2 regions of the Clostridium sp. 19966 genome follow, and region 1 is predicted to be linked to the other one. Evidence: a T-box and tRNA genes for the amino acid it is inferred to sense, from the RefSeq annotation. Region 1 holds a T-box; the other holds one or more tRNA genes.
The links. A T-box is a leader RNA that pairs with one kind of tRNA and senses whether it is charged. The one in region 1 lies ahead of metG (methionine--tRNA ligase), so its partner is inferred to be a tRNA-Met.
Positions count from the first base shown of each region.

Region 2: it encodes a tRNA-Met, which carries the amino acid that the T-box ahead of metG (methionine--tRNA ligase) is inferred to sense. The anticodon was not compared.

Region 1 covers NZ_JACTOJ010000050.1:865-12,765, reverse strand. The annotation lists gene metG (methionine--tRNA ligase) at 274-2,220, opposite strand; gene metG (methionine--tRNA ligase) at 2,258-3,901, opposite strand; T-box leader at 4,016-4,272, opposite strand; gene IAI10_RS23705 (acyl-CoA reductase) at 4,442-5,806, opposite strand; gene IAI10_RS23700 (acyl-protein synthetase) at 5,803-6,948, opposite strand; gene IAI10_RS23695 (aminopeptidase P family protein) at 7,210-8,448, opposite strand; gene IAI10_RS23690 (uracil-DNA glycosylase) at 8,478-9,038, opposite strand; gene IAI10_RS23685 (methyl-accepting chemotaxis protein) at 9,411-11,126, shown strand; partial or broken gene IAI10_RS23680 (sulfite exporter TauE/SafE family protein) at 11,206-11,901, opposite strand, start outside.
Region 2 covers NZ_JACTOJ010000003.1:33,006-53,140, forward strand. The annotation lists gene mfd (transcription-repair coupling factor) at 1-2,469, shown strand, start outside; gene IAI10_RS03605 (peptidylprolyl isomerase) at 2,565-3,596, shown strand; gene spoVT (stage V sporulation protein T) at 3,757-4,311, shown strand; gene IAI10_RS03615 (polysaccharide biosynthesis protein) at 4,706-6,241, shown strand; gene mazG (nucleoside triphosphate pyrophosphohydrolase) at 6,257-7,633, shown strand; gene IAI10_RS03625 (HU family DNA-binding protein) at 8,081-8,356, shown strand; gene IAI10_RS03630 (RNA-binding S4 domain-containing protein) at 8,466-8,729, shown strand; gene yabP (sporulation protein YabP) at 8,790-9,083, shown strand; gene yabQ (spore cortex biosynthesis protein YabQ) at 9,093-9,485, shown strand; gene IAI10_RS03645 (septum formation initiator family protein) at 9,577-9,864, shown strand; gene IAI10_RS03650 (S1 domain-containing RNA-binding protein) at 9,922-10,326, shown strand; tRNA gene IAI10_RS03655 (tRNA-Leu) at 10,641-10,726, shown strand; tRNA gene IAI10_RS03660 (tRNA-Met) at 10,734-10,809, shown strand; tRNA gene IAI10_RS03665 (tRNA-Met) at 10,814-10,890, shown strand; tRNA gene IAI10_RS03670 (tRNA-Leu) at 10,916-11,001, shown strand; tRNA gene IAI10_RS03675 (tRNA-Met) at 11,010-11,085, shown strand; tRNA gene IAI10_RS03680 (tRNA-Met) at 11,091-11,167, shown strand; gene spoIIE (stage II sporulation protein E) at 11,708-14,077, shown strand; gene tilS (tRNA lysidine(34) synthetase TilS) at 14,263-15,687, shown strand; gene hpt (hypoxanthine phosphoribosyltransferase) at 15,680-16,216, shown strand; gene ftsH (ATP-dependent zinc metalloprotease FtsH) at 16,386-18,194, shown strand; gene IAI10_RS03705 (type III pantothenate kinase) at 18,460-19,239, shown strand; gene dusB (tRNA dihydrouridine synthase DusB) at 19,248-20,135, shown strand, end outside.

The DNA of each region.
Region 1 (11,901 bases):
AATTTAATATTAACATAAATTCAATTATTTAACTGTAAATTTGGGGATTTTATTTAATTTTTAGTGTTTCTTATTTGGTTTTTATAAATAATAGTCTAAATTAGAGTTTATTATAGTAAGCATCCTTTCGTAAATATGATTATTTTCCTCATAGTCCTTTATTATAAATAAAAAAACTCGATACTCCCAGTTTTACTTGGTATATCGAGTTTTATAGCTTAGTATTATCTTTTTAATCTCAATGGAAGTTCTAACTTTATTTAATCATTACACCTATCTTACTTCGCTTCCTGTTGGAAGTTCTCCAGGTATAGTAACTGTAAACAGCTGTGAATCATCATCATTTGCTGCTGCAAGTATCATTCCCTGTGATAATTCTCCTCTTAGTTTTACTGGCTTAAGATTTGCCACTAGGACGATGCTCTTTCCAATTAAATCTTCAGGCTTGTAGTACTGTGCTATGCCAGAAACTACCTGTCTTTCTTCTCCGCCTAAATCTACCTTTAGTTTTAAAAGCTTCTTAGCTCCTTTGATTGGTTCGCAAGCAATAACCTTAGCCACTCTCAAATCTAGTTTTTCGAAATCTTCTATGGTTATTTCTTCTTTTATAGGCTTCATAGCAGGTTTATTAGCTTCCTCTAAAGCCTTCTTTTGAGCTTCTCTTATAGCATCAAGCTCCGCAAGCTTTGCATCCACATCTATTCTTGGGAATATGGGTTCTCCCTTATTAACTTTGGTACCAGCTCTGGTTCCGTCAAAAGCAGATAAAGATTCCCAAGTAGACAGCTCTATATTTAACTGCTCATTTATCTTCTTAGCCGTAGTTGGCAAGAATGGAGAAACTAAGGCTGCTACAAATCTTAGAGCTTCTACTAAATTATAGAGCACTGTACCAAGCCTTTCCCTTTTAGCTTCATCCTTTGCAAGTATCCATGGAGCGGTTTCATCAATATATTTGTTAGCTCTTCCAACTAAATCCCAAATAATATCAAGAGCTTCTGGTATCCTAAGTTTGTCTATAGCCTTATCTACCTCTAAAGGTGTCTTTAAAGCTAAAGCTATAAGCTCATTATCTAGCTCTTCCTTTGATGTAGGAGCAGGTATTATGCCTTCGAAATATTTATCTATCATAGCTACTGTTCTTGATACTAAATTTCCAAGATCGTTAGCCAGATGAGAATTTATTTTCTTTATAAATATTTCATTATTGAATAGTCCATCAGCCCCAAAAGGAATCTCGCTTAGCAGATAATATCTTACTGCGTCCACTCCGAAGTTATTTACTAAAACCACTGGATCTACCACATTTCCCTTGGATTTGGACATCTTTCCTCCATCTACTAGCAGCCAGCCGTGACCAAATACCTGTTTAGGGAGCTCAAGTCCTAAAGCCATAAGCATTATTGGCCAGTAAATTGTATGGAATCTTATAATATCTTTTCCTACAAGATGTACATCTGCAGGCCAGTATTTTTCAAAATCATTGTGTGCATCATTGCCGTAGCCCAAAGCAGTTATGTAGTTTGAAAGAGCATCTATCCAAACATAGATAACATGGCCAGGATCAAACTCCACTGGAATTCCCCAATTGAAGGAGCTTCTTGAAATACATAAATCCTGAAGCCCTGGCTTTAAGAAATTATTAAGCATCTCATTCTTTCTAGATTCTGGCTGAATGAAATCAGGGTGACTTTCTATATATTCTATAAGTCTATCTGCGTACTTGCTCATTTTAAAGAAGTAAGCCTCTTCCTTTGCCTTTTCTACTGGTCTTCCGCAGTCAGGACACTTTCCATCCACAAGCTGAGTTTCAGTCCAGAAGGATTCACAAGGTGTACAGTACAAGCCTTCATAAGCACTCTTATAAATATCTCCCTGCTTATAGAGTCTATTTACTATATCTTGAACAGCTTTTACGTGATATTCATCAGTAGTTCTAATGAATCTGTCGTAGCTTATATCCATAAGCTTCCACAAATCCTTTATGCCAGCTACTATTTCATCTACATATTCCTTTGGAGTAACTCCCTTTTGTTCTGCTATTCTCTGAATTTTTTGACCATGTTCGTCTGTTCCAGTCAGAAGCATTACATCGTAGCCTGTTAATCTTTTATATCTTGCTAAAGCATCTGCTGCCACGGTTGTATAAGTGTTACCTATATGCAGATTTGCAGATGGATAATAAATTGGTGTTGTAATATAATATGGTTTTTTACTCATTTTTTCTCCTCCAATGTATCTTTATATGAAACGAAGGCTAAGCCTTCGCTTTAATAGCTAATTTATTAGTCTCTTCCTCTATTCTTTTCTTATCAATTCTATCAAATAATATTTCTACATTATTTACTTTAGTATTTGCTTCAGGCTCAATATAATCCCACTTAGCATTTTCTATCCCTAGAAAGCCCCTTATTTTTTCTGAGCTAAAGGGCAAAAATGGCTCCAGGAGATTTGAAAGATTGCTTATGATTAAAATACAGTTGTAAATAGTATCACTGCATATTTTTTCATTTTCCTTTATTGTAATCCAAGGTCTATTTTCATCGAAGTACTTGTTTGAAGCCCTTACAAATTCAAATATTTTCTCTAGCGCCCCTTTTAAATTTGCATTCTCTATATCCTCTCCAATTATACCATAAAGCTCTTTAAGCTTTAATTTTATATTTTCATCAGCTTTCCCCTCTGGAATATTTCCCTGAAAATACTTCTGGGCAAATACCAAGCTTCTATTGACGAAATTTCCGTAGGCACCTAAAAGCTCTGAGTTATTTCTAGTAATAAACTCCCTCCAGGAAAAATCTCCATCTCTTTTCTCAGGAGCATTTATGGTAAGGAAATATCTTATGGAATCTGGATTATAGTTTTCTAATATATAAGGCGCCCATATAGCATAATCCCTGCTGGTGGATATCTTTTCTCCCTCAAGAGTCAAATATTCGCTGGAAACTATTCTATCTGGAAGATGATAATTTTCATCTAATCCCAATAGTATTGCGGGAAGAATTATTGAGTGAAAAGGTATGTTATCTTTCCCATGCACATAATAGGAAGTTATATCTTCACCCTTCCAAAATTTCTCCCAAGCTTCACCTGTAAGCTTACTCCAATATTTACTAGCAGTTAAATAACCTGACACAGCCTCTATCCATACATAAACCTTCTTATCCTGAAAGCCTTTAATAGGCACGCTGATTCCCCAAGGTAAGTCCCTGGTCACTGCTCTTTCCTGAAGGCCCTCATTAATGTATCTTTGGGTTAGGCCTAAAGAATTTTCTCTCCAGCCCTGAGCCTTATTTACATATTCTTGTATTTCCCCCTGAAAATTTGCAAGATTTATAAACAGATGCTCCGTCTCTCTTAGTTCTGGTTCATTGCCGCAGAGTTTACACTTTTTATCCTTAAGCTCAACAGGGTCAAGCAAGGATGAGCAATAATCACACTGATCTCCTCTAGCAATGTTCCCGCAGTGAGGGCAGATTCCCTCTACATACCTATCTGGCAAAAACTTACTGCAGTGACTGCAATAGGTCTGCTCCACGGATTTTTTATATATTACACCTTTTTCGTAAAGTTTTTTAAATATATTTTGTACTTCTTCATGATGAAATTCACTATCAGTTTTTGTATACAAATCAAAGGAAAAGCCTAAATCATCAAAGCACTTCTTAAAAGCCTCATGGTATCTACTTGCAATCTCCCTAGGCTCCACCTTTTCGGCAGCTGCTCTTATGGAAATAGGCGTACCGTGACAATCACTTCCTGATACATATAATACTTCATTTCCAATTAATCTAAAGTACCTAGCCAAAATGTCTCCAGGAAGCATAGCAGCTATATGCCCTATATGCAAATCTCCGTTGGCGTAAGGCCAAGCTCCTCCAATAAATATTTTCTTACTCATGTTTATTACCTCCAATATATAATATTAGGGTGCAAAACAGAGTTAAAATATAAATCAGTATAAAGCAAATAATAAAACGTTAAAATCAAAAAACCTCTATGCGGACCAAATCCACATAGAGGCGTTAAAACGCGTTACCACTCTACTTCATACTCATCTTACAACAAGTAACTCACTAAGTGACTCCACCTCGTACCAAACTCAGTTTTTATCACCCTGCATTTTAACGGCTGCTTACCGGGCTACCCTAATAAAGCTTTCAGATAGCAAACTCAGGGGCCATATTCATAAACCGTCCTGCCATGGGCTTTCACCTAATCCCACTCTCTATAGACATTAAAGCTTACTACTCTTCCCTTCAACGTTTCTATATCTATATTATTCCACAATTAATATTGTGTCAACTTTTTTTGAAATTATAATTACCGGCTCTGTTTTGAATAAATATTGATTTTTAACACTTATTCACAATATTCCTTGCCTTGAGACCAAAGCCTTTATCAACCTTATCTTAAAACATAGCATAATTATTTATCCTTCTCAATAATTTATCAACTTCAACTGTTCACTTACCACATATGTCATTTCCTGTAGATTATGAAATCCATCATGAGAGGTGCCAGGAAAATGCCTTGACATATCCCCTGGTCTAGTGATTATATTCACTCCCAGTAAAGTCATCTTTTCCATAAAGCTTATATCCTCACCGTTATACCCCATGGTTTGAAGATAATCCTTTATATTGTTTTTTACATACTGAACTACATCATCCGTATTCTCATAGCAGCATACAAAAATAAATCTATAGAAGCATCTATCTATGTCTCTCTTCTCTGGCATCCTATCAGTAAGCACTACGGTATAATCTGCATTTTGAGAAGAAATTACCTTTTCTTCTTTATTCTCACTATACTTGAGCAGACAATACTGTCTGTCCTGTATAGCTTTAATAGAATTCCATTCATTCATATACATCTTTGGAAAAATCACGGATAACTTTTCTAAAGATTTTGCTATATTATTAGCCAGTTTTTCTACCTCTAATTTTCTATTTACAAATACTATTCTTGGTGATAGACAGGCTTTTTGCTCCCATAGGGTTATGTCCCCAGCTATCTTATCTCCAACATCATCCAACTCTACATCCTCATCTATGACCTCAAAGCTTATTTTTGCTCCATGCATAATAAGATGTGTTCCATATTTTGCACAAAGCTCCGACATAACTTTCCCTGAATATTCCCCTCCCCAATGTATTACCGAATCAGAATTTTTTACTATGGTTTCATATATCTGTGAATTAGAACTGTCAAAATAGCATATTGCAAGTCTGTCTCTGATGCTTTCATCAATTTCGCATAGACTTTTATAAAATGCATATGCAAAATAAGGCTCATCCCCTGATACTTTTATAAAATTGCAATTTTTAGAGATAAGCCCCATGGATATGCTTATAGGGATTACTACAAAGGCATTACCTGATATATTGTGAAATAGTGTACCTCTAGGCTGTCTGTGGACATGTCCATAACTTGTATCCACCCAGCTATCCAGCAGATTTAAATCTCCAAGCTCTTCTTTAATTGTAAGGCTCATATTGTCTTTTAGAAGCATCTGCATGGTTCCTTCTATCTCATATCTTACTAATTCTTCACTTTGATTAGTTATCTTAGCTAATATCTCTATATGGGGCTTAGAGTATTCCCTATCTAACCATAGCCTTGCACATTTATCCAGAATCTCCAAATTTCTTTCTGTTGAAATATCATGAGCTGTCAGCTTGTTTCCATTTAATTTTTCTATAGAGGCTAATATCTCCTCTTCACCTGCTAAATTCAATTGGATTTGTAAACTTCCAGCTTTTTTATCAATGCTTTTTGAACCTATAGGAAAATCAATTCTCATAATTTTTTGTCCTCCTTTACATTTAAGGTAGCTCCACAGCCCTTTGCTTCAGCTCCCTTTACTCTTCCAATTATTTTTATAGTCATGCATTCCTTTCCACAGTCAGGACATTTATCCGTAGAGATTATTTCTCCCATATCATCTACCAGTATTGAGGCTCCTGCAAAGCTTTTTACCCCATAGGCATTAAGTATTTGTATAAATCCTCTATCGCCAGGCTTGTCCAAAGCTTCAAAGGTCTTCACGTCTCTTAATACAACTTTTCCTCTATCTGACACATGGAAAAGATAATCCTTATATTTTAATGAATAATGACCATTTATAGGCAGGCTATTTTCTGTAAAAGAATAAGTATCTATAAAATTTTCTTTTGGTATTCCTAAAAAATTGCTTACCATATCTACGAATCTCCATCTTTCTATAACGCTTCCTATATTAACAGTTCCCTTTTTTCCATCCCAGCCGCCACCGCCTGTATGAACTATGGTCCTAGAGCCTAAATTTACTGGAGGCATTTTATCCTTCAAATATTCTATTGCATTGTATAACAACAGCGTGGATCCTCTAATTCCAAGCAAATCTTCCTTACTATCATGCTCTATTATGAATTTCTTAAACGCATCTATGTCTACATTAAAATTGTTTCCCTCCAACTTTAGCATAAACTCACTATTGCTCTTCCACCCAAACATTTGAAGGAAGTTACCAATATACGATTCTGTTGGCTTTCCAAGAATAATTTGGCTGTTATATTTTCTCATAGTTTCAGGGTCAGGATAGAAAACACATTCATAATCGTTGTCTTCTTTAATCATTCCTATTTCCGAATCGACTGTTTTCCTTATAGCTTTAATATCTTCATTTGTTCTTCCAACTACACTAGGGTCTCCGCTGGTACTGCTAGAGGTTGTCCACTTTTCTATTTCTTTTGGTTTTACTCTTAAAAGGCTAGGAAAAAGATTTGATGATTTCTTGAAAAGAGTTGTAGTAACGAAGGGTACCTTTTTTATATCTTCCACTGATTTAAGATCCTTTTGGGGATCAAAATAGCATTGGTCACATATTTTTTTATAAGCCTCACATTCACTGTATTGCTCTAATAAATTTTCTTTGAAGTCTTGAAAAAAAACAACATTTTCCATAAAATACCTCCACCCTATAATCTTTTATAGAAATAATGTGCAGCAAATATTATTCCTATATTCTGATTATATTACCATTTTTTTCATGTGTTAACTGCCAAATATGCTTTAAAAGCAATATGTAGTTATATGGCATTGGTTTATAACCTTAAACCTTTAGTTTTAGCATATTTTCTCCGTTTTTGTAGGTAAATTATTCTTTTTACCATAAAAAATCAAAATAAAAAGAACTGCAGTTTTTTCTACAGTTCTTTTAGAGCCTTATTTTAGAAATTCCTCTATTTCCTCTACAGTCTTAGGTATATATGGCGATAAAATTTCACAGCCCTCTTCTGTTACCAGTACATCATCCTCTATTCTTATTCCTATGCTTTCCTCTTCTATATATAAACCTGGTTCCATAGTTAAGACCATTCCTGGCTTAAGAGTGCAATCTCTGCTGCCTACATCGTGGGTATCAAGTCCAAGATGGTGTGTTACGCTATGAAAATAATATTTGCTTACATCCTCATCTGTCTTAACCATTCCAAGTTTGCCTAGTTCTTCTAAATATACTTTTCTGGTAACGGCATTTAGTTCTTTATAATTTATTCCTGCTCTTATGGTCTTAATAGTCTCATATTGAGCCTTTAGAACTATGTTATAAAATAGTTTTTGTCTCTCAGTAAATTTACCATTTACAGGAAAGGTTCTTGTTATATCTCCATTGTAATATTGGTATTGAGCTCCCAAATCCATTAGCATAAGCTCCCCGTCTTTTACCTCCGCATCATTTGCAGTATAATGAAGAACTGTTGCATTCTTTCCTCCTGCAGCTATGGTCTTAAAAGCATAATCCTTAACTCCATTTTTCTTTAATTCGAAATCAAAATAAGCCTCTATTTCGCATTCCTTCATGCCTGGTTTAGCATTTTTCATAGAACTTTTGATGCCTTCCCAGGTTATTCTTATAGCTTCTCTTATTTTGTCCACTTCTTCTTTGCTTTTTACCATTCTCAATTCAGAAAAAGCTCCATATATGTTTCCTATGATTATGTCTGGATACTTTATTTTTATATCAGCTGCTAAATCCTGCGGTTCAGTAGTTTTATCCTTCCAAGTATCTCTTTCTAAATCTAGATAAACTTTATTAACAGTTCCTTGAATTAATTTATTGTTAAGCGCTGAGGAAAAGCTCTCTAAATATGCTACATTTTCTATACCTGATATTTCTTTAACCTCATGATCTCTATAACATTTTCCTATCCACTTCTCCATAACTAAATCAGGTTTATGTATAAAAATTGTTTCGCCATATATACCATTTATTTTGCTTATAAGAAGAATATCATTTTCTTCATCTACGCCGCAGCTATAATAAAAATTTCTATTTGGGGTATAACTATAAGCTTCGTCAGCACTTTTTTTAGGTGCTGCTCCAGAAAAAAGTATTATAATTGAATTATCCTCAATATTGTTCCATACCTTTTTTCTATTTTCAATAAAAACCTTTTTGTCCATTGCACATCTTCCTTCCAAAATTTATTATCTTATTTACAGATTTCTATATATTTTTCTTTAATGCTTTTTAAATCTTCCCAAAATAAAGCTTTTTTACTTTCATCTCTAAAGATTGCAGCTGGATGAAAAGTGGCCATCATATAAAAGCCTTTCCTTTCTATCCATTTTCCTCTATCTCTAGTAATCTTCCAATCTTTATCTATAACAAATTTCATAGCAGTTGCTCCCAAAGCAACTATTATTTTAGGTCTTACTAGTGCTACTTGATTCCTTAAGTATGGAAGACATGCTTCCGCTTCTTCATCCTGGGGGGTTCTATTATTTTCAGGCCTGCATTTACAAACATTGCATATATAATAATCCCTTCCCCTTACTAAATCAAGAGAAGTCAAACCTTTAGTTAAAAGCTGGCCAGCTCTTCCTACAAAAGGCAGTCCTGTTCTATCCTCATCTGCACCAGGTGCCTCACCTATAAACATTATTTCAGCTTTCATATTCCCTTCGCCAAAAACCATATGTGTCCTATTTGCATAAAGACCGCATTTTGAACAATTAGTGCATTCCGCATATAATTCTTTCCAAGAAAGCATAGTGATCACTCCAAATATTATAAAATACATCTATATTTTATCACTTTGAAATCATAAATAAATAGATTATGTTATATTTTAAACTTTCCTTCTCATATTTTTTCTGTTGCATTTTATATATTCACTAAGTTTTAAAATTATTCAATTTAATATATGAATTTTCATACAATTATTGACTCATTTATACATACTTACTTAAAACATTGTTCTTTTTTTGTATTTTTAAATTATTATTAAATTTTCCTAACTACATATTACATAATATTACCTAATGGTATGTAATATTTGATTTTTACATATTTTTTTATGTTATAATTAAATAAAATTATACTTTTTCATCAAACACACTATCATATTCTAGGAGGAATATCTATGAAGCTACTAAAGAACCTTAAAATGAAGCCTAAATTTATAATTTCTTTTCTTATTGTCGCCGTGCTTATAGCTGTTGTAGGAGGTATAGGTATAAAGAACATGCAGCTTATGTATAATAACGGCGAAAAAATGTATACTTATAATTTTAAATCGATCCAATGCATTTCTGACATACAAAACAATATCTCAGATATACGCTACAATGTTTTAAAAATTGCATATCAGAATAATTTAAATAACCAAAACAGCGGATTAGAAAGTGAAATAAAAACTCTTGAAGCCAGCAATAGTTCGTTAATCAGTGATTATGAAAAAAATTTTTTATCCTCGCAAGAAAAATCTACAATTGTAGATTTAAAAAACGCTATAGCTTCCTATAAAAAAGTTTATGATGCTGTTATACAATACGCTGACGATAATAATTATGAAAATGCAAAATTAGAATTCACAAAATTATCTAATTTAAGAAAAACTGTTACTGATGATTTATCCAAGATTGTTACAATTAATCAAAAGCAAGCTGAAAATTCCTCAAATCAAAATCATTCATCTTATAAAGCATCCTTATATTTAATCATAGGTCTATTAATAGTAGGTGTTTTAATAGCTGTATTACTTGGATTTTTGTTATCAACAATCATTTCTAAAGGCTTAAAGATAGTTATGAATGTAGCTGAAGCAATGGGAAATGGAGACTTAAGCCAAAGTGCTCATATAGATTCAAAAGATGAATTAGGAATGCTATCCTCTTCCTTAAACTCCGCTATTGAAAAAATCAAATTATTGATAGAAGAAATCAGACATAGCTCAGAAAACATGACTGCTTCTAGCGAGGAATTATCCTCTGCTACTGAAGAAATAGCTTCTATTATGCACCTTACAGAGGATTCCTCCTCAAATATTGCAGCAGGTTCTGAGGATTTAAACGCCATAACAGAGGAAGTAAGTGCATCAATTCAGGAAATGAGTTCCAACACTACTGAGCTTTCAAACAAATCAGAAGAGACTATGAACTCAGTGTTAGAAATAACCGAAAGAGCCACAAACATAAAAAATAAAGCCAGCAAAAATATTGAAGAAGGAAATTCTATTTATGAAAATACAAAAGCAAATATGATAAAAGCCATAGAAGACGGAAAAGTTGTAGAAGATGTTAAACTTATGGCCGATTCAATTGGAAGCATTGCAGAACAGACCAATTTATTGGCTTTAAATGCAGCTATAGAAGCTGCAAGAGCTGGAGAGCATGGTAAAGGTTTCGCTGTTGTAGCTGATGAGATAAGACAATTGGCAGAGCAGTCCTCAAGCACCGTATCCGAAATACAAAACACAGTTTTAAAGGTGAAGGAAGCTTTCAATTCTTTATCTAAAAGCGGACAATCTGTACTTGATTACATGCTAAATAGCGTACAGCCCAGCTATAATCTTTTAATGGAGACAGGTGTACAATATCAAAAAGATGCTGATTCCATAAGCACTATGTCTGAGGAAATAGCTGAGAAAGCCAAACAAATGCACCAGGTGGTTGAACAGATAGGTTTAGCCATGGAAACAGTATCTTCCACAGCCGAAGAATCCTCCAACGGTTCTTCAAAAATACAAAGCAGCATCTCTCAGGTTTCACAAGCTGCAAATGAAATAGCCGCTTCATCTCAGTCGCAAGCCGTATTAGCCCAAAGGCTTACGGAATTGGTTGAAAAATTTAAAATATAACCGCAATTAAAAAGCTGTAAGAATACCAATAAGATTGGCTTTCCTACAGCTTTTTATTTAAATTTTTAAATTATTGCGGACTGCAGCAGCTCATTCCATTAGACGGAGGAATTGTATTAGATTCCTTTGAAGTATCCACATTTTTAATGTCATCTACTACTCTAATAACACCGTTAATCATTCCCATCCAGCAGCTGAAATTAATATCCTTCTCCTTTGGTGTAAATTCTATAACATTATCTCCGCTTGATAGCTTTTTCTCTAAATTTAAGGAAGGTATAACTATACCATTATTGCAGGAATTTATTTTTTCTCCTGTAACAATTAACTTAGCCGGCATATTTTTTTGAACATATAATACATTAGGCGTATATCCACTGTTATTTGCTGTCATTCTTATTATCTGAACTCCATCTTTTATTTCTGGCTTAAAGCTGCTAGCCGCGGCTGAATTAGCCTTATTTTCACTGGCAAATGCATTCTTTATATTTATTCCTGAAAGAGCAAGTCCTCTATTACCCATGATAAGTCCTAAAACTATAACTAGCACTCCGCTAAATTTTAAAAGTTTTTTGGTATACCCACCACTCAAGATACTAGATATGAACCCAAAGGTAAGCATCAATGGAACTGTTCCTGCTGAAAAAATCAGCATGGATAAAGCTCCCTTGCCAAAGCTTCCGGTACCTAGCGCATATAATTGCATGGTTTGAAGCGGTCCACAGGGCATAAGTCCATTAAAAATTCCTACTAAAAATGGAGTTCTTGCTTTTTT
Region 2 (20,135 bases), on a different contig from region 1:
AATAAAGAAGATATGCTAAACAGACTTTTGCATAATAAACTTTTAGTAATGAGTTCTATAGGCAGAGGACAATCTGATTTTTCGCCAAGAGAGATAGTAGAATTTTCAGAAATAACGCTGCATAATTATCATGGACAACTAGAAATTCTAATAAATGATATAAAAGAAAAGAAAAAAGAAGGATATAAAATCTTGATTTTATCTGGAACTAGACCTAGGGGAGAAAGGCTTACTAACACCTTGAGAGAACAGGGTATAGAAAGCGCTTACAAGGATAAGGTGGATAGTATAAAACCAGGAGAAGTAGTTATAACCTTTGGAAATCAATTAAAAGGTTACGAATATCCTGAATTGAAATTATGCGTAATATCTGATAAAGAGGTTTTTGGAGAGTCAAAAAGGAAAACTAGCAGAAAAATCCCTCAAAAAGGTGTTGGAAAAATAAAAAGCTTTACAGAATTAAAGCTGGGGGACTATGTTGTACATAGCAATCATGGAATAGGAGTATATAAAGGTATAAAGCAGTTAGAGGTAGATGGATTAAAAAGAGATTACCTTGAAATAAGTTATGATGATGATGATAAGCTATATGTTCCCGTAGAGCAAATGGATTTTGTACAGAAATATATAGGCAGCGAAGGTAAGTCACCAAAAGTAAATAAGCTTGGCGGCAGCGAGTGGATTAAAGCAAAATCAAAAGTAAAAAAATCTATTAATGAAATAGCTGAAAGTCTAGTAAAATTGTATGCTGAAAGATCAACTGTGAGAGGATATAGCTTCAGCAGTGATACTGTTTGGCAGAAACAGTTTGAGGAGGAATTTCCATATGAAGAAACTCCGGATCAGTTAACTTCCTTGGAGGACATAAAAAAAGATATGGAATCTGATAAGCCTATGGACAGACTATTATGCGGAGATGTAGGATATGGCAAGACGGAAGTAGCTGTTAGAGCTGCCTTTAAATCAGTTATGGATGGAAAGCAAGTTGCAATACTGGTTCCAACCACTATACTTGCAGAGCAGCATTATAATAATATGGTTAAAAGATTCTCTGATTTTCCTGTTAGGATAGATATGATAAGTAGGTTTAGGACAACAACTCAAGTAAAAGAAACATTAAAAAATGTTAAATCAGGAGAAGTAGATATTTTAATAGGAACACACAGGATTTTACAAAAAGATGTAGAATTTAAAGATATAGGTCTTCTTGTAGTGGATGAGGAACAAAGATTTGGAGTTACACATAAAGAAAAAATAAAGAACTTCAAAAAGAACATAGATGTTTTAACTTTATCAGCTACACCTATACCTAGAACTCTTCACATGTCACTTACAGGGGTTAGGGATATAAGCGTAATTGAAACTCCACCTGAAGAAAGATACCCAATCCAAACCTATGTTGTTGAATATAATGACCAGCTTATAAAGGATGCTATTCTGAGAGAAATAGGCCGAGGCGGGCAAGTTTATTTTGTTAACAATAGAGTTGAGAACATAAATGCTATGGCAGATTATATTAAAAAACTTATTCCTGATGCTAGAGTTGCTATTGCTCATGGTCAAATGACGGAAAGAGAATTGGAAAAAGTAATGCTAGGCTTTATGAACCTTGAATATGATATACTTGTATGCACAGTAATAATTGAAACAGGAATAGACATACCTAATGTAAATACAATGATTATATATGAAGCAGATAGAATGGGATTATCTCAATTGTACCAGCTTAGAGGACGAGTAGGAAGATCCAATAGAATAGCTTATGCGTATTTTACTTATAAAAAAGATAAAATACTAACAGAAGTTGCTGAGAAGAGGCTTAAGGCCATAAAGGAATTTACGGAGCTTGGGTCAGGGTTTAAAATAGCAATGAGGGATTTAGAAATAAGAGGAGCTGGAAACATGATGGGATCTGCTCAGCATGGGCATATGGCCTCCATAGGCTATGATCTTTATTGCAGGATGCTGGAAGACACAGTAAAACTAATAAGAGGAGAAATAACTAAAGAACCTGTTGAAACAATTGTGGAAATAAAAACTAATGCGTTTATACCTAATGATTATATTGAAGATGAAATGCAGAAAATAGAAGTATACAAGAAAATAGCTGCTATTGACTCCTTAGAAGATTTTCAAGATGTGGAAGAAGAACTGGTAGATAGATTTTCAGATATTCCTGAATCCGTATATAATCTTATGAATATAGCTTATATAAGAAGTCTGGGTAAGAAACTTGGAATCGTAGAGATAAAGGAAAGAGGAAATCAGGTTAATTTTCAATTTCAAAATAGAGAATATTTGACAGATAAGCTAATAAAGGCTATCATGATTAAATATAGTAAAAAAATAGTATTTAAATTAGGTGACGCTCCTACAATAGCATTTAAACTTTCTGAAATAAAGAAAGAAGACGCACTTTTAGTCTTTAAAGAAATGCTTGACTATATGATAAAAGTATCTAACAATTAATGAATATAAAAAATTATGTAAAATACTCAATTGAAAAGTGTACTAAAAATGTTTATAATGAAAAAAGACAATAACGACTGGGGGAGTAAAAAGTTATGAAGGCAAGTAAAATTATAAGTATGGTTATTGCCGGTGTTATGGCAGTATCATTTACCGGATGCATAAAAAAGTTAGATTCTGCCAAAGACAAAACAGTAGTAGCAAAGGTTGGAGATGCAACCATAACCGTAGCAGATGTAAGAAAAACTATGAGCCAAGATATCGATAGTATAAAGCAGCAATATGGAAACGGATATTTAAATAATTCCGAAGCTATGACTTCTCTAAAGAGTACAGCTAAAACTACATTAGATAATTTGGTTAACACTAAACTTTTCTATTTTGAAGCCAAAACTCTAAAACTTGTTCCAGACTTAAATCATATTGACGATGAAGTTCAAAAAGAAATAGATTTAACTAAAAAGGATTCTTTTGATAATGACGAAACAAAATTTGAAAAAGCCTTAAGTGATGCAGGTTATACTTTAGATACATATAAGTTTGCCATAAGAGAAAGCTTAAAGGATAATCCAGAAAGTTTTGCAGCTAATAGAGTAAAAGATTATTACACAAGTAAAGTAACGGTTTCAGATAGCGAAATTTCATCACAGTATTATACTGATATATCTAAATATACAACACAGCCTGGAGCTGAGATGTATAATATAGTTATACCTACAGAGGCTGAGGCTAAGCAGGTTAGAGCAGATATATTGAGTGGTAAGGCTACTTTTGCTGATATGGCTAAAAAATATAATACCGATTCAACAAAAGATAACGGCGGAGACCTTGGATATGTAACTTATGAAAATAGCGGTATGGTAACAGAATTTATAGATGCGGCTAAAAAACTTAAAGAAGGTGAGCTGTCTCAACCTGTTAAGAGCCAATTTGGATGGCATCTAATAAAAGTTACAGGAGTTGTAACTCAAAGTAAGGTGAAACCTTTGTCTGAAGTTAAAGATACAGTAAAAGCAGGCGTACTCTCAACTAAAAAAAATCAGGCCGTTACAGATGAAATAACTAAGCTTAAAACTAAGTACAAAGTAACTACTTATGAAAGCAAATTAGATAGCAATATTTACTAATGACTTTAAAGACTGCCAAATTTATTTGGCAGTCTTTGTTATTTAAGGATTAAGGTTTTCATGTTTCAAATAAACTCCGATTTTGTGCATAAAATTTCATATTAGGAAAGATAATATTAGTACAAATAAATTTATGTAGTATAATTTAGGAGGTAATATTATGAAAGCTACGGGTATAGTAAGAAGAATAGATGATCTTGGAAGAGTTGTAATTCCTAAGGAAATAAGAAGGACTCTTAGAATAAGGGAAGGAGACCCATTAGAAATATTTACTGATAGAGAAGGTGGAGTAATATTAAAGAAGTATTCTCCAATAGGAGAATTAACCGATTTTTCTACGGAGTACGCAGAATCCCTTCAGCAAGCAATAGGCCATATCATTTTAGTATCTGATAAGGATTCTATAATATCAGCCAGTGGAGCACCTAAAAAAGATTACATTGGAAAAAGAGTAAGCAGCGCACTAGAAAAAGCTATGGAAGATAGAAAAGCTGTGTTGTTAGATGATAAGGCTGGCAAGCTTATCCAACTTTATGACGATGAAAATACAGAGCAAAAATATTCGGCTCAAGTCATAGCTCCAATAATAGCTGAAGGGGATGCAATAGGCTCAGTTATAATACTATCCAAACAAAATGGGGAAAAGTTTGGAGAATTAGAAATGAAACTTGCCGAAACTGCATCCGCCTTTTTAGGAAAGCAAATGGAGCAGTAAAAACGAGTTTACTTCCTCACTTACTTTATTTGAATTATTGACAAAAATTAATTCAAATATACAGTTGTTTGAACATTATGAAAAATAATATATGAATTTAAATTCTAATTTGATTATTAAGTAAAAAGTAAAAGTTAAGAAATATGTTTAAGGTAAGAAGTAAGAGTGAATAGTGAAGAGTTTAGGTATAAATTCGCTGCAGGCGGACTTTAACCATAACTTTTAACTCTTACTTCTTATCTTTTTTTGCGTCTTACAGGTTACATCTCTGTTTTTAATTCTTAACTTCCCTGCAAAGACTAATTTATTGGAAAATCAATTTAAACTATGGTTCTAAATTAATTATTATTAAATAAATAATAATTATAACTCTTTATTAATATGGAGGAATTTTATGAAAAAGCAATCTCTTATAAAAGGAACTATAGTTTTAGGAGTAGCGGGAGTTTTTACAAGGTTTTTAGGATTATTTTTTAGATGGCCAATAATAATGCTTATAGGGGATGAAGGTGTCGGATATTATCAGATGTCATATCCTTTATATATGTTTTTTATAGGCTTGGCCACAGGAATACCTGTAGCTATATCTAAGATGATATCAGAGAGAAATGCCTATAAGGATGAGGCGGGAATGCTTCAGGTAATGAGAACGGCTATGATGACCATGCTTATTCTTGGAGGTGGATTTTCCTTAATATTTCTTGTTTTTCCTTTTCAGATAATAAATTTGTTAAAGTGGGATAGCAAATCTTTATATTCTCTCATGGCCATAGGAGCTGCTCCTATATTTATATCTATTATGAGTGTATACAGGGGCTTCTTTCAAGGTATGCAGAATATGACTCCAACTGCTCTATCACAAATAACAGAACAAGTCGGAAGAGTGATTTTTGGAGTTGGACTTGCATACATATTGCTGCCAAAGGGCATCGAATATTCAGCTGGCGGAGCGGCTTTTGGAGCTGCTGGAGGGGGAATGCTAGGAGCTATATATCTATCTTCTCAATATAGAAAATTTAGAAAAAACTTTAAGGCAAAAAAAGTTGGAAATACTGAGAAAGTCTTGAGCGAACTTTTAAGTATAGCGATTCCTATATCTTTAGGAGCTGCAGTAAGTACAATTATGAATGTGATAGATTCTATATTAGTACCTCAGAAACTACTTGTAGCTGGCTACAGCTACAAAGAAGCTGCGATTATATATGGGCAGCTCACTGGCAAGGCTATGGTAATTATAAATGTACCTTTGACTTTATCTATAGCTTTGTCAGCTTCCCTAGTACCGATAATAGCAGAAGCAAAATTACTAAATAGAAAACTGGAATTAATGAATAAAGTGGAAATGGCGATAAAAACTTCTATTGTCATAGCCTTACCATCTTTATGTGGTTTGTTTTTTCTTTCTTATCAGGTACTTAGCTTGATATTTTTAGGACATTCTGAAGGGTATCAAATATTGAAATATGCATCCTTGAGTATTCCGTTTATAATACTTACTCAGACCACCACATCTATTTTGCAAGGAACCGGAAATTACATTAAACCAATAATTAATTTGGCAATAGGCTGCATTATTAAGATAATAATCACCTTAATACTTGTTCCTATGCCTCAATTTAATATATATGGTGCAGTTATAGCCAGCCTTGCAGCATATTTTATAACAACAATCTTAAATATAATAGAATTACATAAAAAATTAGGAATTCGTATAAATTATTACGAAACTATCATAAAACCGGCTTATGCCTCTGTAATTATGATAATAGGTGTTGTTTTCATATATAAGTATGTTTATAATAATACAATGAGTAACAGTATAGCATCATTAATAAGTATAGGCTTAGGTGGGATATTTTATATAGGCATGATAATATTTTTAAAAGTATTTGAATACGGTTATGTAAAAAACAAATTACTAAAAAGGTAAAGAGAGGAGAAGCGTATGATAAGAGTTATTGGACTTGGTCCAGGGGAAGCTGATTCGCTTACAGTTGGTACTCTGAAAATTTTAAAGGAATGCAGAAACATTTATATGAGGACGGAAAGACATCCTACAATGGATTACATAAAAGAGTTAGGAATAAATTTTGAAACCTATGATTATGCGTATGATAAATTTGATACTTTTGATGAAGTGTATAATTTTATTGCTAATGATTTGATAGAAAAGCATGCTTTACACGAGGATATTGTATATGGTGTTCCTGGACATCCGCTAGTAGCAGAAAAATCTGTTCTTATATTGATGGAAGTTTGTAAAAAAAATAATATTGAGCTAGAAATAAAATCAGCTGTAAGTTTCATAGATGTTGTTATGGAAAGATTAAAAATTGATCCTATTGAAGGCTTGATGGTTATAGATGCTTTTGATATGGAATCGAAGGTTTTAGATAAGAGGATAGGTACGATTATAACTCAGGTTCATGATAAATATATAACATCCGAAGTAAAGATAAAGCTTCAGGAATATTACAGTGATGATACGGAAATTGTGTTCATAAGAGCAGCTGGAGTAAAGGGAGAAGAATCTATAAGAAAGATACCATTGTATGAGCTGGATAGGCAGGAAGACATAGATCATTTGACATCCATATACATACCGAAGAAATTAGACGATAAAAAGGATTTTAGTGATCTATTGGATATAATGAGTAAATTAAGAGCACAGGATGGTTGCCCTTGGGATAGAGAGCAAACCCATGAGTCTTTAAAGAATTATGTGGTTGAAGAAGCTTACGAAGTTGTAGAAGCCATAGAGGAAAATGATTACGATAAAATAGTTGAGGAACTTGGAGATGTTTTATTCCAAGTTGTATTTCATTCACAAATAGGCAGTGAGGATGGATATTTCAATATAAACGATGTTATTTCCGCTATATGCGAAAAAATGATTAATAGGCACCCTCATGTATTTGGAGATACTAGAGTAGCTAATAGTGAAGAAGTATTAGTAAAGTGGGATGAAATAAAAAATAAAGAAAAAAACATGAAATCAGTAACTGAACAAATAGAACATGTAGCTAAAACTTTGCCATCATTAATAAGAGCTTATAAAATTCAAGAAAAAGCTATGAAAATTACTTCTCAAGACAGAGAAGAGGAGTATTTTGAAAAAATTAATAATAATATTGGAATATTAAAACATGTATATAATGGCAATGATAAGTCAAGAATACTAGAAGAAATAGGTAATATATTATTCTTGATTGTGAAAATTTCAAGAGATAAAGAAGTAAATCCAGAGGAAGCGCTCAACAAAACAATTAAAGGGTATATAGAGAAAGTAAGGAGCATGGAGCAGGAAAGAAAAGATAGCTAGAATATAGCTAACAACATTCTTTTACAAATTTTTTGGGTGAGTTTAGAGCTAGCTGAATTTTATACACTAACTTTATATGCACTGCGTATAGCTGATTTGCTTTAAGTCCTATATAGGAGGTTAAACTATTTTATCATTGATCCTTAAGTATTGAAGTAATATGAAAATATTTTATTATAATAAATTTAGTCAAAATAATAAATATTATATAAAATATAGAAGGATTTTGGAATTTTGTGCAGAATAATATATAATACAGAAATAGCTTAATGTCTCAGACATATTTATATAGCTCTAATATAGTGTTATTTTGTTTAAAAGTATAGACGACTACTATAAATAGATATATAATATGGAATGAGATTAGTAAGGTATTACATAGATACCAAGGGATGTACATAGTATGTCCGTTAATTAATACTCTAATGTTTTAAGGAGGAAATAAAAGTGAATAAGGCAGAATTAATTTCAAGTATTTCTGAAAAAAGTAAATTAACAAAAAAAGATGCAGAAGCAGCTTTAAAGGCATTTATAGAAAGTGTTCAAGAAGCTCTTGCTAATGGTGAAAAAGTTCAGTTAGTTGGATTTGGAACTTTTGAAACAAGAGAAAGAGCAGAAAGAGAAGGAAGAAATCCAAGAACTAAAGAGCCAATAAAGATACCTGCAACAGTTGTTCCGGTATTTAAGGCAGGAAAAGAATTTAAAGATAAAGTTACAAAGTAATTAAAAGCCCGGATTTTCCGGGCTTTTAATTTTTATGGCTAGCAATAATTAGAAACAACGATTTTTGCTATTATAGAAAAATTATGCTGTAAGGGAGGTATACTGCTATATGAGGTTAGATAAATATCTTAAGGTTTCAAGAATAATAAAAAGAAGAACAGTAGCAAAGGAAGCCTGTGAGGGAGGAAGAGTATCCATAAACGGGAGAACAGCAAAAGCTGGTACAGATGTAAAGGAAGGGGATACAATAGAGATACGATTTGCTAATAAATCATTAACCGCTAAAATAACATCGATTTCAGAGCACGTAAGAAAAGAAGATGCTAGAAATATGTATGAAATAATTTTAGGGGAAGAAGATTTAGAAGAGTAAAAAATGTTATATATTTTTTCCCTGCTGCATATATTAGCAATAGGTAGGAGGGGATAAATTTTGGAATTAAAAAAAGAAATTAAAGTTGAAGAAAAAAAAAGTAATCTTACCCTCGAAAACAGAAAAAAATTATTTTTAACAGGAGTAGCTGAAGTAATAAGCTTTAATGAAGAAAAAATATTATTAAATACTAGTTTGGGAATGTTAGCGATTAAAGGGGTTGGATTAAAAATGAATAAGCTGGATGTACAAAATGGAGAGGTAATGATAAGTGGAACTATTGATTCCTGTATATATAGCGGTGTAGTTAAGAAACAAGACAAAGAAAGCATAATTTCTAAGCTTTTTAGATAGAGGTGTAAATTGATATATTCATTAATGATGCAAATAAAATTAGTGGTATTCAGTTTATTAGCAGGAATCATTACAGGAATTATATTTGATTTCTATAATGTTTTAAGAGGAATGGAGAGGATACCCAATATAATAGTAGCTATTGAAGATATACTATTTTGGATATTTGCTTCTATAATCATATTTATCTTCCTTTTATATACTCATGCAGCTGTAATAAGTGTTTATGTTTATGTATGGATAATAATCGGAGTAGTGATCTATTTTAAAACCGCCAGCAAATTCTTTAAAAGGTTTCATTCTAAAACTGTTAGAAATTCATTTAGGGTAATTAGAATAGCGAAAAATATGATATTATACCCATTTAAATTGTTATTATATAATTCAAATTCAAAAAAATAAAAAAATTTATTATAAATAGCTTGAATAAACTATGGAATCTATTTAAAATATATTTAGAGAACATAAATATTATTTGAAGAGGATAAATCTTATGAAAAAAAAGAAGATTACTTTAAAAACATTTGGTATATTGTTTCTCACGGTATATTTTGTTATTATATTAGTCAAACAAGAAGTTAGTTATATAAGAATAAGCAAACAGATTAATTCTGGGAAGGAACAGCTTCAAAGTATTAAGGCAAAAGAGGAGCAGCTGAAGGCTCAGCTGGATTTATCCAAAACTAATCCTGAACAGTATGCAGAAAAGCAGGTAAGGGAAAGACTAGGATATATGAAGCAAAATGAGACTCCTATTGTGCCGAATGATGGCAGCAAATAACATAGCTAGTAAATAATTTATAATATAATCATATTTTTAAGGAGGAGTCTTTCTAATATGACCTTAAAGGCAGGAAACATTATTGAAGGTACAGTAATTAACATCACTAATTTTGGTGCTTTTATTGATGTAGAAGGTAAAACTGGTTTGGTTCACATCTCAGAGGTAGCCGATACATTTGTAAAAGACATCAGGGATCATCTTAAAGAACAAGATAAGGTAAAGGTAAAAGTTATTTCTGTTGATGACAATGGCAAAATAAGCTTATCAATTAAGCAAGCTATGGTTAATAAAAAGACAGTAAAACCTGCAGAAATAGATTGGTCTAGTGAAAAAGGTAAGATGGCATCAAATGGCTTTGAAGACATTATGTCTAAGTTCCTTAAAGACAGCGAAGAGAGGCAACAGGATATTAAAAAGCATCAAGAAGCTAAAGGAAGAGGATATAGCAGAAAAGGCTAATGAAATCAAGTGCTGATACAAGGAATATATAATTATGTTTATGATAATTATATATTCCTTGTCAATTGGCACTTTTTTAGTTTTATTCGAAAAAACTCAAGGGACATTTTAAATGCTGCTAATTATGTTTAGAGCTTCTTCATTTTAAACTCATAGCAACATTTTAAAACATGGATTACCCTGCTATCACTGTAAAAATCAACACTTGATTTAAGACAGAACCAAAAATAAAATAAAATAAAAATAATATGTTGACAATATAGAGATGTTCAGATATAATAGTCTATGTCGCTAAAGAGTGACAGCAAACATGTGCTGGAGTGGCGGAACTGGCAGACGCACAGGACTTAAAATCCTGCGGTGCTAACACACCGTACCGGTTCGATTCCGGTCTTCAGCACTCATATCGCGGGGTGGAGCAGTTGGTAGCTCGTCGGGCTCATAACCCGAAGGTCGTAGGTTCAAGTCCTGCCCCCGCAACCAAAATGGCGGAATAGCTCAGCTGGCTAGAGCATTCGGTTCATACCCGAAGGGTCGTAGGTTCAAGTCCTATTTCCGCTACCACTTAAAAAAACATATAATTGAATACGCTGGAGTGGCGGAACTGGCAGACGCACAGGACTTAAAATCCTGCGGTGCTAACACACCGTACCGGTTCGATTCCGGTCTTCAGCACTTAATATCGCGGGGTGGAGCAGTTGGTAGCTCGTCGGGCTCATAACCCGAAGGTCGTAGGTTCAAGTCCTGCCCCCGCAACCAAAAATGGCGGAATAGCTCAGCTGGCTAGAGCATTCGGTTCATACCCGAAGGGTCGTAGGTTCAAGTCCTATTTCCGCTACCAGAAAACTCGTGTTTACGAGTTTTTTCTTTTTTAAAATTAAATTATTTACTCTATAATTAGTTGTGTTTTAAGCCGGTGTTGATATAGGCTTTGGCTGATTTAAAACAGATCTTTATAATTATAAAAAATTAGGCTATGTTTTAAGAGAAAACTTATAATATAAGAATTCTTGCCAAACATAGCCTTTTATTTAATTTAACATCATAATTGTGTCAAAATAAAGAAGTGTTAAAAGCATGAAAAAAAATATGAATTAATAATAGAACTTAAAAATTAAATTCACGACAAAATTTAAAGAGGACACAAACAACATATACCACCCAAAAAATAATATATACAATATATTGTTAATTCATATTTCGATATTATATGAATTTGTGTATTTTTTTATAACTAATACAAAATAAATGTCCTATGAAAAATTAAATAGAACCTATTTATTGACATATAATTCCAGCACCATTTGCTATAATAAATTTGCCTTTAATTTTATATTACTACTGGCTTACCTACAATATTTTTTATGAGGAAGTGTTTTTTATGCAATATGGTATGGAACTTAATACTTACAAGAGAGAAAAACCCTACAGTGGAAAGAAGAAAAGAGAAGAATACTTTAATATTAAAGAAGTGATGGGTTATTTGTTAGCTGCTTTTCTTATAAGCAGAGTTGTTATGGCAAATTATATGTCCACCTTTGGTATTGCTTTTGTGCTAGCTGTGGCTTTAAATAAGGAAGAAATAATACTATTAGCATCAGGTTTCGGATCAATAATAGGATATATCACAATGATAAATAAAATAGAAAATGCCCCAATTTATATGGTATCGATTGGAATAATATTACTATGTACATGCTTTGCAGATAAATATAGTAAACGAAAAAAGGAAATAGCGTTTTTTATATTCTTTTTATTAGAAAATGGAGCTTTTAATCATATTATAAGGGGCCTAAGTACTCATCAGAATGCATTCCAATCTATACTTGATGTTGGATGCCTGTTACCTTTATATTATATTATTGATTATTCTGTTTTATGTTCAAAAGAAATAAAGACTAAACATATATTTAGCAATGAAGAGATAATAAGTATGATAATAGCTATTTCCTTGATATTATGTGGAACTTCAGAAGTAAAATTTGGGTCAGTATCAATAATGAATATCATATGTATAACTTTTGTTATGATCTGCTCATATATAAATGGAAGTGGAGTGGGCTCTGCAATAGGAATTACCATAGGGTTTATAGTCGGAATTACCTCCGGAAGTTTGTTGTTTAGTATGAGCCTCTATGGAATAATATCATTAATAATAGGAATTTTTAGTGAAAGCGGTAAGTGGATAAGCATTGCTTCCTATATAGTCGTTTTTATAATATTAAAGCTATATTCTGATATAGGTTCATATTGCAATGTAATTGAAATATTTATATCAGCTGGGATTTTTTTATCAATACCAGAAAAAACATATAAGTCACTAAAGTTAGAATTTAATCATGAGAGAAAATCTGAGAAAGTTAATGAAGACTATTCTTACACTATAAAAAATATGATGTCTAATAAATTAATGGAGTTTTCTGATTTGTTATCTAATATGTCATCTACAGTTAAAAACTTAGCGGACAATAATAAAATTTTATTAAATGGAAAGAATAATGCATTAATTGATAATTTGGCAGAAAGAACTTGTTCAAATTGCAGCATGAAACTTATATGCTGGAATAGAGAACTTAAATATACATATAAAGCTTTTGCAGACTTAATTCATAACTATGAAGAAAATAATAGTAACATGCCAGAAGAATTACAGAAGAAATGTATAAAGAGAACTAAGCTTATAAACAATGCGGATGAGATAGTTAAAGACCACATATTAAAGGAAATGTGGAGACAAAGACTTATCGAGGGAAGGCAAGTGATGTCAGGGCATCTAAGTAGTATGTCCCAGGTAATAAATGATTTGGTAGATAATTTTAGTTTTAATATAATCTTTGATTCTAAGGTAGAAAAAGCAATCAGAAAAACCTTTGACCAAAAAGGTATAGATTACAGCAGTGTGCTGTCTTTTGTTGATAAGCATAAGAGGAAAAATGTAAGAATATCCATAAAAAGTATTGAATATAATGAAGACTTTATTGTCAATATATTGCAAACAGTAAATGATGTCCTTGGGACAAGCATGAGCATAAATGAAAGTAAATGTGTTAAGCAAGGAGATGATATAGTTATAGATTTTATAGAAACACCTAAATATCACTTTACCTCATATGTCTGCAGCGAATGCAAAACAGGGGAAATACATTGTGGGGACAGCTATTCTTATAACAATTTAAACGATGGAGAATATATGGTAGTAATCAGTGATGGTATGGGGAGCGGACCGGAAGCTAAAGAAGAAAGTCAAGCTTTAGTGGATTTAGTAGAAAAATTTGCAAAGGCAGGATATTCAGAGAATGCCGCAGTGGAAGCTATAAACTCTATAATGAGCATGAAATTTTTCGAGGAAGAAAAATTTTCTACACTGGATATGCTAAAAGCTAATTTATATAGCGGTGAATTAAAACTTATTAAAATTGGAGCTGCATCTTCCTACGTAAAAAGCAATAACAGAATTTATGAATTAAATTCAAAATCTCTTCCAATAGGAGTTTTAGATAAACTGGATTTTGATACCGTAGAAATTAATGTAAAGGAAGGAGATGTTATAGTGATGATAAGCGATGGAATATTAGAATGCGGAGGAAGTTTTAATATGGAAGCTTGGATTAAAGATTATCTGCTTAAGAGTAGCGAAGATATTCCTAAAACCATAAGCGAAAATATAATAAGTAAAGTTAAGGAAGTGAGCGGTTCAGCTTTAAAAGATGATATGACAGTGATTGTTTCAAAAGTTTATGCTTTGTATTAAAATAGAGCTTAAAAATAGAATATATAATATCCGAGGAGTAAAAGTTTTTTCCAATATATAAAAAGGAAAGCTTCTTATGACTTGGATATTTTTTTGATTGCTTCATAGCATTGTTTGATATGACTTTAATTGCTATAATATAATGGTAAAAGCTAAATATAAAAAATGTACAGAGGTGCTCTAATTTGATTGATAAGGTAATAAACTTTATAGATAAAAATTCTATGCTTGCACAAGGAGATAAAGTGGTAGTTGCTTTATCTGGAGGTCCAGATTCTATATGTCTTATAGATATTTTAAATAAATTGAAAGGCAAATATGATATAGAATTATTCGCAGCCCATTTAAATCACTGCTTAAGAGGGGAAGAAGCTGATGCAGATGAGCAATATGCAAAAGAATTCTGCTCCGAAAGGAATATAGCTTTTTATTCTAAGCGAGTTGATATAAATAAATTAGTTAAAGAAAAAAATATTTCCAGTGAAACTGCTGGGCGGCAGGCAAGATATGAATTTTTTAACGAATTAAAAGATAAAATAGGTGCTCAGAAAATAGCCATCGCCCATAATAGCAATGATCAAGCAGAAACTCTTCTCATGAGACTCATACGAGGCAGCGGTATCGAGGGAATGAATGGAATAAAGCCGGTTAGAGACAGCATATACATAAGACCTATATTAATATTAAATAGAAATGAAATAGAGAGCTATTGTGAAGAAAACCAATTAAAACCACGAATTGATAAAACAAATTATGAAAACATATATAATAGGAATAAAATAAGACTTGAACTAATACCATATATACAAGAAAATTTTAATAAAGATATAGTTTCTACATTAAATAGGTTTTCATATTTAATTAGCGTAGATGATGAATTTATTAATGATCAAGTTAATAAAAAATTTAATAACTTATGCGAAAAGGCGAATAATAGTATAATAATAAAAAATAGTGTCAAGAATGAAAAAGAAGCTATAACCTCAAGAATTATAAGAAAAGCAATAACGTCGCTTATAGGTTCAACTAATGATATAGAAATGATAAATGTTTATGATGTTATGAAGCTTTTTGAATTAGGTACAGGAAAAAAAGTAGACTTACCTAGAGGATTAGTGGCGGAAAATGTATATGGTCAGATACATATTTATTTAAAAGGTAAAGAGGGTAAAGGTAAGCATTATGATAACATGATGGAGATAGCCTCTAAGGAGGAATTAGTAGAAGGATACGAAAAAAGTTTTTATTCTGAGCAATTTAATTTAAATATAAGCTTGAGAGTTATAAATTCTTCTGAAAAACTAAATTTTAGTAAAGATAGCTTAACTAAATATTTTGATTGTGATAAAATTAGAAGCAACATAGTAATGAGATACCGAAAAGAGGGTGATAGATTTACGCCATATGGAATGACAGGAAGTAAAAAACTTAAGGATTTATTTATTGATTTAAAGATTCCTAAAACTGAAAGGGAAAATATCCCTCTTATATGCATTGATAATGATATAGCATGGGTTGTTGGTTATAGAGTAAGCAATAATTTTATAATATCTAAGACAACTAAGAATGTACTTGAACTGAAGGTGGAAGGGGAAACACTAAATGATTAATGATTTAAAGGAAATACTTTTGGAAGAAGACGTTATAAGTGAGAAAATAAAACAATTAGGAGAAAGAATAAGCGAAGATTACAAAGGAAAAGATTTGCTTTTGGTTGGAATTTTAAAAGGATCAGTCATGTTTATGGCAGATTTAATGAAAGAAATAACTATTCCATGCAGCATGGATTTTATGGCTGTGTCTAGCTATGGAAGCTCCACTAAGTCTTCCGGTGTAGTTAGAATACTAAAAGACTTGGATTCGCAGATAGAAGGAAAACATGTTCTGATAGTTGAAGACATAATAGATACAGGAATAACCTTAAAGTACCTATTAAAAAATTTAAAGGACAGAAAGCCTGAATCCATAGAAATAGCAAGTTTACTTAATAAGCCAGACAGAAGAAAAGTGGAAATTGAGGCTAAGTATCTAGGCTTTGAGGTTCCAGACTATTTTCTAGTTGGATATGGGTTGGATTATGCAGAAAAATATAGAAATCTTTCTTGCATAGGTGTATTAAAGGAAGAAATTTACCAATAATAAATTTAGAGATTGGTATTTTTAATTTAATACATAGATTATAATTGCAGATAGTTAACGCCTGCAGAGGTAATAATTATTTCAATGAATATTTGCAATAAATAAATATTGTAAAGAAAAAACTGTTATGATACAATTTTATAGTAACAAAAAGAGAGGGGGGCCAAATATGAAGAAATTATCAAGTGCGACGGCCTGGGTTGTAGTATTAATAACTGTAATTGCAGCTGCTTTTGTATTTTCACAAGGCGGAAGTAACAGCAATTCACTTAAATTTAATGAGTTTGAACAAAAATATATTAATGGTGATATAAAGTCAATGCAAATATCTGATGATAGGATGACTGTCACAGGTAGACTTAGCGATAATACATCATATGAAACTGTAGTTCCATATGAAAGACTAGCAAAATTTATAGAGAGTCAACCAACTAAATTAGATATAGAGGAACAATATACGAAACCTACAAATATACCTATATGGGTTCAATATCTTCCTACGATATTATTTATTTTAATGATAATTGCTTTCTGGTTTTTATTTATGCAGCAGTCACAAGGAGGTGGCGGCAGCAGGGGAGTCATGAACTTTGGAAAGAGCAAAGCTAAGATGGCGCCGCCTGACAAGAAAAAGGTAACTTTTAACGATGTAGCTGGAGCGGATGAGGAGAAAGCTGAATTGGCGGAAATAGTAGATTTCTTGAAATCTCCTAAAAAATACACTGACATGGGTGCAAGAATTCCTAAGGGATTATTGCTTGTTGGACCTCCAGGAACAGGAAAAACATTGTTAGCAAAGGCAGTGTCAGGAGAGGCAGGAGTACCTTTCTTTAGTATATCTGGTTCTGATTTTGTTGAGATGTTTGTTGGAGTTGGTGCATCAAGAGTTAGAGACTTGTTTGAACAAGCTAAGAAGCATTCACCTTGTATAGTATTTATAGATGAAATAGATGCAGTTGGAAGACAAAGAGGAGCAGGTCTCGGCGGCGGACATGATGAAAGAGAACAAACTCTAAATCAGTTGTTAGTTGAGATGGATGGATTTGGAGTAAATGAAGGTATCATAATGATAGCAGCTACTAATAGACCAGACATACTTGATCCAGCATTATTAAGACCAGGTAGATTTGACAGACAAATAGTAGTAGGAGCTCCAGATGTTAAAGGGAGAGAAGAAATACTTAAAGTTCATTCCAAAAATAAGCCTTTATCCAGCGAAGTTAAACTAGATGTTTTAGCTAAGACAACAGCAGGTTTTACTGGAGCTGATTTGGAAAACTTAATGAATGAATCTGCACTTTTAGCAGTTAGAAATAGTAAGAATATAATAGGTATGGAAGAATTAGAAGAAGCAGTTACTAGAGTAATTGCAGGTCCAGAAAAGAAGAGCAGAGTTGTAAGTGAACATGATAAGAAGCTTACAGCTTACCATGAAGCAGGGCATGCAGTAGTAATGAAGCTGTTACCAACTACAGATCCTGTTCATCAAATAAGCATAATACCAAGAGGTATGGCTGGAGGATATACTATGCATCTTCCGCAAGAAGATAGAGCATATACTTCTAAATCTAGACTTGAAGATGAAATGGTAGAACTTTTGGGTGGAAGAGTTGCAGAAAAACTTATTATTGGTGACATAAGTACAGGTGCTAAAAATGACATCGATAGAGCTACCAATATAGCTAGAAAAATGGTTATGGAATATGGTATGAGCGAAGAAATTGGGCCACTATCATTGGGTACAGATCATGATGAAGTGTTCTTAGGAAGAGACTTGGGAAGAAATAGAAACTTCAGTGAAGAAGTAGCAGCAAGAGTGGATAGTGAAGTAAAGAAATTAATAGATAATGCTTATGAAAAAGCTCAAGCATTGCTTACAGAAAATATAAGCAAATTACATGCTGTAGCTCAAGCACTCCTTCAGAAGGAAAAGTTAGAAGGACAGGAATTTGAAGAAATATTCAATTCTGTGTTATAAAAAATAAGTTAATAAAAATAGAAGAAGCTTTTGTAAATGAGCTTCTTTTATTTTGATTCTAGAGTATAACTTGACAAATATAAATAAGTTGATAAAATTAAATTATCATATTTGAAGTATAGGTTTTTTAATATAGTTAGCTTAACTTATGTACAGTAATAATACTGTTAATAATATATATGTTAGGCGATGTAATTTAAAACCATATAATAGGATAAAAGCAGCTTTTGGAGCTGCTTTTATATTGTTTAAGGCGGTGAGAAAATTGGTTTTGGTAATAGATGTGGGTAATACTAATATAGTTTTAGGTGTATATAAGGATGATAAAATAATAGCTGATTGGAGATTATCAACTAATTCTGAAAGAAGTGCTGATGAATACGGAATAATGGTAGCTCAGCTTTTTATGATGAACAATCTTAATATTAAAGAAGTAAAAGGAATAATAATATCATCAGTTGTTCCTAATACTATGTATTCATTAGAAAGAATGATAGTAAAATATTTCAATCAGCAGGCTGTAGTAGTTGGACCAGGTGTGAAAACCGGTATAAATATAAAATATGATAATCCTAAAGAAGTTGGAGCAGATAGAATAGTAAATGCGGTGGCTGTTAATGAATTATATAAAAAGTCTGCAATAATAATAGATTTTGGTACTGCAACTACCTACTGTGCTCTCACTAAGCAGGGTGATTATTTAGGAGGAACTATATGTCCAGGAATAAAAATTTCTGCTGAAGCTTTATTCCAAAGAGCTGCCAAGTTACCTAGAATTGAATTGGTTAAGCCTGCAGGTGTAATATGTAAGAATACAGTAAGCAGCATGCAGGCAGGAGTAGTTTATGGATATATAGGTCAAGTTGATTATATAGTTTCTAAAATGAAAAAAGAGATGAAACAATATTGCGATGATGAGCCTATAGTAATTGCTACAGGCGGATATGCTAAAATGATAGCCGATGAGGCTGAATGTATAGACATTGTCAATCCATATTTAACTTTGGAAGGACTAAGAATAATATACAATAAGAATAAGGAGTAGATAGATTTATGAAAATAGGCAGTCTTTCCTTTGAAAACAATGTGTTTTTAGCTCCTATGGCTGGATTTACAGATATTTCTTTTAGAGGATTATGTAAAGAGATGGGGTGCTCTCTTGTGTATTCTGAAATGGTGAGCGCTAGAGCCTTATATTACGGAAGTCAAAACACAGAGAGTATGCTGCAGGTTTCAGAAGAAGAAAAACCTATAGCTCTTCAAATATTCGGAAATGATCCATATATTATGGCAAAAGTAACAGAAACATTTAATGATAATAAAGATATATGTATTATTGATGTTAACATGGGATGTCCAGCTCCCAAAATAGTAAAAAATGGTGAAGGCAGTGCTCTTATGAAAAATCCTGAGTTAGCTGCAAGTATTGTTAAAGAAATGAAAAAAGCTTCTTCAAAACCTATAACTGTAAAGTTTAGGAAAGGTTTTTCTCGTGAAGAAGTAACAGCCATAGAATTTGCTCAAAGGTTAGAGGAAGCAGGGGTAGATGCTGTTACCGTACATGGAAGAACAAGGGAACAATTTTATGAAGGAAATGCAGATTGGGATGCTATTTCTAAAGTAAAAGCAGCTGTGAATATTCCGGTAATCGGCAATGGAGACATAAAATCCTGGCAAGATGCAAAGGAAAGATTACAAAATAGCAGTTGTGACGGGCTAATGATTGGCAGAGGCAGCTTGGGAAATCCTTGGATATTTAGACAGATAAATAGTGCACTTAAAGGAGAAGATATTAAAGAGCCTGAACAGGATGAAGTAATTGATATGTGCATGAGACAGTATAGATTAGCTATTAAGTATCATGGAGAATATAGAGCTGTTAGAGAAATGAGAAAGCAAATAGCTTGGTACATAAAAGGACTTCCTAATTGCACAGAACTT